One region of the Halobacillus sp. H74 genome, then DNA from elsewhere that is predicted to be linked to it. Evidence: riboswitches for the same ligand, from Rfam matches in the RefSeq annotation. Region 1 holds a riboswitch; the other holds the start of a gene.
What was found. A riboswitch is a leader RNA that binds a small molecule or an ion and turns the genes downstream of it on or off. The one in region 1 is predicted to bind thiamine pyrophosphate.
Positions count from the first base shown of each region.

Region 1 (3,418 bases):
GTCGTCCTCATATTTAAGCTCGAAATCCTCTACCTCATCACTAAACTCCACAGGTATCCCCATAAAGTTCAAGGTCATCATAAGTGGATCTCCATGTTCATCGACAATGGGTCGATTCCTAATTTGTTCTCCAAACCATCCCTCATTCATCTTTATTTTAGCTGCATCATCGTTAAGGAAAATTTCCATTTCTAAATCCTTGAAAGCTCTCATTTAATGACCTCCATTTTCCAGTTTACTTCTAATATGATTGTGATAACATACATATTAACAGAACAAATGTTCGTATTAAAGAGGGGGTGACTGTAAATGATGGGAATATTGAATCGTGCTGCAGATGCTAAGAAGAGTCTTGAGATAATTTATGTAGATGGGAAAGGGAACATGACTCAAAGGAAAATCCGCGTTGTAGAAGTCCGTGAAAATCAAATCCTCGCTTATTGTTACTGCCGGAATCAAGTACGCTTATTTAGTAAAGACGGAATTCTTTCAGTGTTTCCTTGTAATGAAAGGAAAAGTGTAGTCATTTGATAAATAGAACCGCAAATAAGGGGGAAAAGACCAAACTTCTTAATCACATGATTGACTACTCCTAACAAATTACAATATGTATTAAACCTGTTCAGAAAATAATCAAGGAATCCCTTTAAGGGATTCCTTGATTAAAAAGTAATTTATTTATCGTTGGTATGGTTCTCATCTGGAGTAATTTCTTCAGATGCTTCCATGCTTAATTCACTACTTGGTTTAATATTTTCTCGTTTTTCCTTTTTCTCTCTATCAAGGCTTCTTGCTACAGATTTGTGGAAGAAATACTCAAAGATTGTTAAGGAAATTGCTGAATATATTGAAGCTTCGAATACGTCATTTCCTACAGTTAAAGCATCGGTCATAAAATACAGGACAACAAAGGCTAATACGAAGTCTGCACTTGTAGCAACTGTATTATTGGATCGTGAAAGTATCATTAAGTCCCCCAATGCATACGAAAGTACATTAAGTACAAGGGTAATTAAAAATACATTTCCGAATGATACATCAAACCCGAGTCCTAAAATGATATAGAGAATTACTAAGCTTAACAAAAATTTCATGGCGAGTAGTTTTAAATGTGTCATTGAAATCACCTCCTCATTTTTTATTATCTCCAAGGGAGGGAAGGCTATCCTTGTAAATGTATCTCTAAAAAGATATGCCCTTATAATGAAGAAACTCGGGTAAGTTATTTATGATTTGGGGCAGAAATGGGGCAGAATTTTATTATTATTGCCCCAATTTCATTGGTGAACGTCGTTTTTAATCTTAAAAAACGTTGATTTAATGGTATTTAGACCTGCATGAGCGATTGCTATCCGAACTACTCCAACAGCCTTCTAAGCTGTAGGTCGTTCCGTGGCCAGTTTGAGCTTGTACTTCCGACTGGATAATGACTGGATTTTATTTATATATACACATATCCTATTTGATCTCGCACTAACAACGTAAAGTTGGAACACCGATTATCTAAGGGTTCTTACGTCTTATCTTCTATTATTTATTTAATACAGTGAATGGGCGGCATGATGTAATAACGCCCAAAACCCTGGTATGAAAGGGTTTGTAGCCTGATATAATCCCTGATTGACATACTTCTTGTCATTCAAAAATCGGAAAACCATATAAATGAAAGCCTCTCGTAGTTCAAAGAACTTTTGAGAGGCTTTTTTATGTATGTAAATAAAATAGGGATTTTTACTTTTTGTAAATATCATTCAGAAATTGTCTAGTTTCGTGGTGCCAATCCACAAATTGAAAAAAGTCAGACAACAGTATAGACGAATAAATAAAAATAATGTATGGTATAAATGAAATCAATGAAAAATTTAATAGGTGAATTCACTAGGGGAGCCTTTTTTAAAGGCTGAGATCAAAGTATAACTTTGGAACTCTTTGAACCTGACCTGGCTAAAAACACCAGTGGAGGAAAGTGCATACATGAAATATAACAATTATATTTCATCTTGTTAGTATAATTGAACAAGCCACTTTTCTTTTCTGGGAAGTGGCATTTTTTATGTCTAGAGAGTGCTGCTATGAGACTGCGTATCTATTACCCGTTCCCTACGTTCAATTCCCGGATAACAATTTAATAAGTATACTTCACTGGGGGAGCCATGAATTGGCTGAGAGAAGCTTGGAGCTTTGACCCTTATAACCTGATCTAGATCATACTAGCGGAGGGAAGTGAAGCGAGTGGAATCTTTCTTTCTATATCTATATTCAAAAGTAATAGCTCGCTCCTTCTCGTGAAGGGGCGAGCTATTTTATTTTGGAAAGGAGCAAGTATTATGGATAACAAGTTAGTTCGGTTATGGAATGAAGTGGAAGAAAGAGAAGAAGAAATTTTGACCCTATTGTCCGATTTGGTATCCTATCCAACTTTGAGTCCGCCTGCCAGAAATGCGGAGAAAGCTCAAGAGTACATGGCCGATAAAATGAAAGGTCTGGGCTTTTCCATCGAGTCATGGGATCTGTATCCAGGGGATCCTGTGGTAGTAGGCACTAAACGGGGACAAGACGAAGACCAGGCGAAGAGTCTGATCATTAACGGCCATCTCGATGTAGCAGCAATCGAGGAAAATGAGCGATGGGAGTATGATCCATTCGTATGTACGGTAACGAAAAACAAAGTAATCGGGCGCGGGGTAGCAGATATGAAAGGAGGCATGGCTGGGGTTCTTTTTGCATTGCAGGTGTTGCATGAAGCTGGTGTAGAACCTAAAGGAAATCTCTCTGTCCAATCCGTTGTTGGGGAGGAGGTTGGAGAAGCAGGGACTAAGTCTTGTTGTGATAGAGGGTATCATGCTGATTTAGCGTTAGTAGTCGATACAAGTGACTGTCATATTCAGGGGCAGGGTGGTGTGATCACTGGCTGGATAACAATCGAAAGCAGAGAAACACTTCATGATGCCCAAAGGCGGTCGATGGTCCATGCTGGGGGTGGACTCCATGGTGCTAGCGCGATAGAGAAAATGATAAAAATAATTACAGCGTTGCAAGAGTTGGAGCAGCACTGGGCAGTCACGAAATCGAGCCCTGGTTTTCCTTCCGGTTCCAATACAATCAACCCGGCTGTAATTGAAGGCGGCCGTCATGCGGCTTTCATTGCCAATCGCTGCTCGTTATGGATCACCGTCCATTACTATCCGGACGAACACTATGAAGAAGTGATCAGAGAGATAGAAACGCACATTAATCATGCAGCAAAGGCAGATCCCTGGTTAAGAGATCATCCACCTCAATTTTCATGGGGTGGTACGTCCATGATAGAAGAACAAGGAGAAATATTCCCTGCATTTTCAGTGGACACCAGGCATGCCGGGGTTGAGTTGTTGGCAAACGCACATCAACGTATTTACAAAACTCCAGTGGATTATTC
Region 1 covers NZ_JBQQCI010000003.1:112,471-115,888, forward strand. The annotation lists gene ACTWPX_RS07055 (hypothetical protein) at 1-213, opposite strand, end outside; gene ACTWPX_RS07060 (hypothetical protein) at 310-531, shown strand; gene ACTWPX_RS07065 (YndM family protein) at 675-1,118, opposite strand; TPP riboswitch at 1,871-1,982, shown strand; TPP riboswitch at 2,135-2,239, shown strand; gene ACTWPX_RS07070 (acetylornithine deacetylase) at 2,328-3,418, shown strand, end outside.

Region 2 (3,418 bases), on a different contig from region 1:
CGCGGGTGATGTTTTAGAAAGGCTGACGATGACAACATTTGAGGAAGGCGAGGTCATTGTTTATTTAGAAGCGGACCAGCCAAATTTTGAAGAAACCACCAATCAGTTTCTCGACCTTATTGAACGAAGGCTTCACGAGTTGTTAGCAGGAATTACCATCAATTGGGGGATTAGTTGTCACAAAGGGGGATACCGCACGTTTCATCAGAGCTATGAAGAAGCGGTGACGGCTTTGAAGATTGGAAGACAGCAGCATGAAGAAGGGGAGCGGACATTTTTCAGTGACACCAGGATGAATAGACTTCTCATGGCTCTCTCCCATGAAAAGGAAATCGGGAATATTGTGCATGACACATTAAAACAACTGATTGATTATGATCAAAAAAGGCAAACCGAATTGATCCACACCTTTATGATCTACAATAAATACAACAGCAATGTGAGCCAGACGGCGAGGGCGCTGAATTTGCATAGACAGTCGCTGCTTCATCGTCTCCGTAACATTGAGCATTTGACGGGTTTATCCCTGTTGGATGCAGATGACCTCTTTTTGCTGGAATTAAGTGTAAGGTTATGGCTATTGAAAAAGGTGGAGACATAGAGCGCTTCTAAAAAAGGAGGCGCTCTATTTTTTGTCCTCGACGATTTCCTTCAGTTTATCATCATTTTCCCCGCGTCTATGGAGTTTGACCGTCCATTTATCAGAATCTACATCGAATGCCAGCATTTCAACTACAAGGATATCCTCGGTGGATCGGATTTCAGACAAGGCTGTTGATAGGGCTTCTGATGCTTTGAGATCGGCTCCTTCCACCTCACTCATTTCGAGCTCTTGAACTTTCTCGGCTTTCGCCTGTTCAGGAAAAGACTCTAAAATTTCTCCGTCTATCCAAACTTCCACTTGTTTTCCTACCCATGGGTCACTGGAAACTCCAGAGACCCACATCGCCCGTCCTTCCTGAGTGGTCTCTTCATTCATTGAGGTGACAACTAAAATTCTGTCCTCCTCTTGTTCCATGACAAATCCACTCATGTCCGGGGCAGGTGCTTCTTTTTCATCTGCTGGGTCATATTCTTGAGAACTGGATTCTTGAGTTCCACAGCTGGCAACGAGAAAGGAGAAACTGACCAGCAAACCAATCATCCACCAATTTTTCATGAAGATCGCTCCTTTACTTTGTTATTACATGGACGTTTCTTTCATAAAAAAGTTTCACATGACAGATAAATCCGAATTTGTTATGATGAATACCAACCAAGCGAATAATTCTATTAAACTACTAGGGGAGCCTGAATTGGCTGAGAGGAAAGCGAAAAAGCTTTCTGACTCTTACGAACCTGATCTGGTTAATACCAGCGGAGGGAAGTAGTCAGACGATTTATATATCGACTGTCTTCATTCCAAGTCAGGTCCTTCTAGGGATCTGGCTTTTTTGTTTCTCCTCATAAGAAAGGAGGTATACATGCAGCATACACGCCTACTTACTACAATGGCCGTGTTCATAGCCATAGGCACGCTTGGTGCTCAATTCCTATGGTTTCCTGCCGGTGTGGCTAAAGCATATCCTGTCCAGCACGCTGTTAACGTGATGGCTGCGGTGACACTGGGACCTCTCCCTGCTGTCGGCATCGCTTTTTGCATTGGTATTTTAAGGTTTTTGTTAGGTTTAGGTACGATACTGGCTTTTCCGGGCGGTATGGTAGGGGCCCTTTTTGCGGGTCTATTTTACAAAATGTACAGGAAAAAAGCTTCCGCTATTGTCGGAGAAGTGATAGGAACCGGTGTGATCGGTGCTTTTGTAGCTGTACCAATTGCTCAATTGGTGATGGGCAGCTCGGCGGGTGCCTTTGCTTTTTTACCGTCGTTTCTTGTCAGCAGTATCTCTGGGGCAATGATCGGTTGGTTTGTATTGTCTCGGATAGAAGTTGAAAAATATCTCTTACAACCATAATACACGGAAACTACTAGGGGCGCGAGTACTCGCTGAGAAAAGGATAGATTCCTTTGTCCCTCAACACCTGATCTGGGTCATGCCAGCGGAGGGAAGTAGTCCTCAGGATCCTCAAAACCTCCCTCCTGGTAGCTTCCGAATATATCAAGGAGGCTCACTATGTCATTTACTCAACAATTAAAAAATGAAAATCAAGATGTCCTGGAACAAATTTTTGCTCATTCTTTCGTGCAGGGAATAGGGAAAGGCGATGTTCCTCATGAGTCTATAGCTCATTATATCAAAGCAGACTATGAATATTTGAATGCTTTCATGCATGTATATGGCCTTGCGGTAGCCAAGTCTGCACAGAGAGAAGATATAGAACTTTTCAACGAGCAAATCGGTTTCATTCTTCATAGCGAAGTTCACCCCCATCACAATTTCTGTAATGTGATCGGCGTCGATTATGAGGCATTGCAGGGGTATGAACTTCCACCTACCGCAGATCATTACATCAAGCACATGCTCTATCATGCCCACACAGGGAGCCTTGGAGAAATATTAGCTGCTTTGCTTCCTTGTCCCTGGACGTACCTGGAAATTGGGAACGAATTGATCAGGCAGTATCAGCCAAATGATTCTCACCCCTTTTATACATGGATTAACTTCTATGCAGAAGAGGAAGTAGCAGGATTGACAGGTCAGTTATGTGCACGACTGGATAAGTATGCTGAGCAAGCTTCTGAAATGGAGAAACAGCAGATGAAAACAGCCTTCCGGAAAAGCTGTCAATTGGAATTGGCTTTTTGGGAGATGTCTTACACATGTGAACAATGGCCACTAGAGGAGGCGGTGTCACGATGAAACAGATCCCTTGTGCTTTAACCATTGCTGGAACAGACCCGAGCGGAGGTGCAGGTGTCCAAGCTGATTTGAAAACTTTTCAGGAGCTGAAGGTGTATGGGATGAGTGCGATCACCTCCATTGTTGCCCAAAATACCACGGGGGTGAGGGATGTGCACCATATTCCTGTAGAAATGCTTCGGCAGCAATTGCAATCCGTTTCCGAAGATATGCCGATTCATGCTCTGAAAACAGGAATGATTGCCCAAAAAAATATGATGGAAGCCTTCAAAGAGTGGCTAGAGAAGGTGGATGCATTCTATGTGATGGATCCTGTCATGGTCGCCCAAAGCGGGGATCCTTTAATTGAGTCGGAATCACGTGAGTATCTGAAAAAACAGCTCCTTCCTCTGACAACATTAGTGACCCCGAATATCCCGGAAGCAGAACATTTAACTGGAGAAACGATTGAAACGGAAGAAGATATGAAAATGGCTGCAAAACATATCGTGACGGATTTAGGCGCCGGGGCAGCACTTGTGAAAGGTGGTCATTTGAACGGAAAGGCGATTGATTATTTATTCGATGGGAGCCGCATCCAGTCATTTGAGACAGAACGGATCGATTCTGCAAATACACAT
Region 2 covers NZ_JBQQCI010000001.1:345,661-349,078, reverse strand. The annotation lists gene ACTWPX_RS01680 (PucR family transcriptional regulator) at 1-601, shown strand, start outside; gene ACTWPX_RS01675 (DUF3221 domain-containing protein) at 626-1,159, opposite strand; TPP riboswitch at 1,273-1,382, shown strand; gene thiW (energy coupling factor transporter S component ThiW) at 1,464-1,952, shown strand; TPP riboswitch at 1,958-2,063, shown strand; gene tenA (thiaminase II) at 2,112-2,798, shown strand; gene thiD (bifunctional hydroxymethylpyrimidine kinase/phosphomethylpyrimidine kinase) at 2,795-3,418, shown strand, end outside.
Region 2: another riboswitch for thiamine pyrophosphate. It lies ahead of thiW (energy coupling factor transporter S component ThiW); the one in region 1 lies ahead of ACTWPX_RS07070 (acetylornithine deacetylase).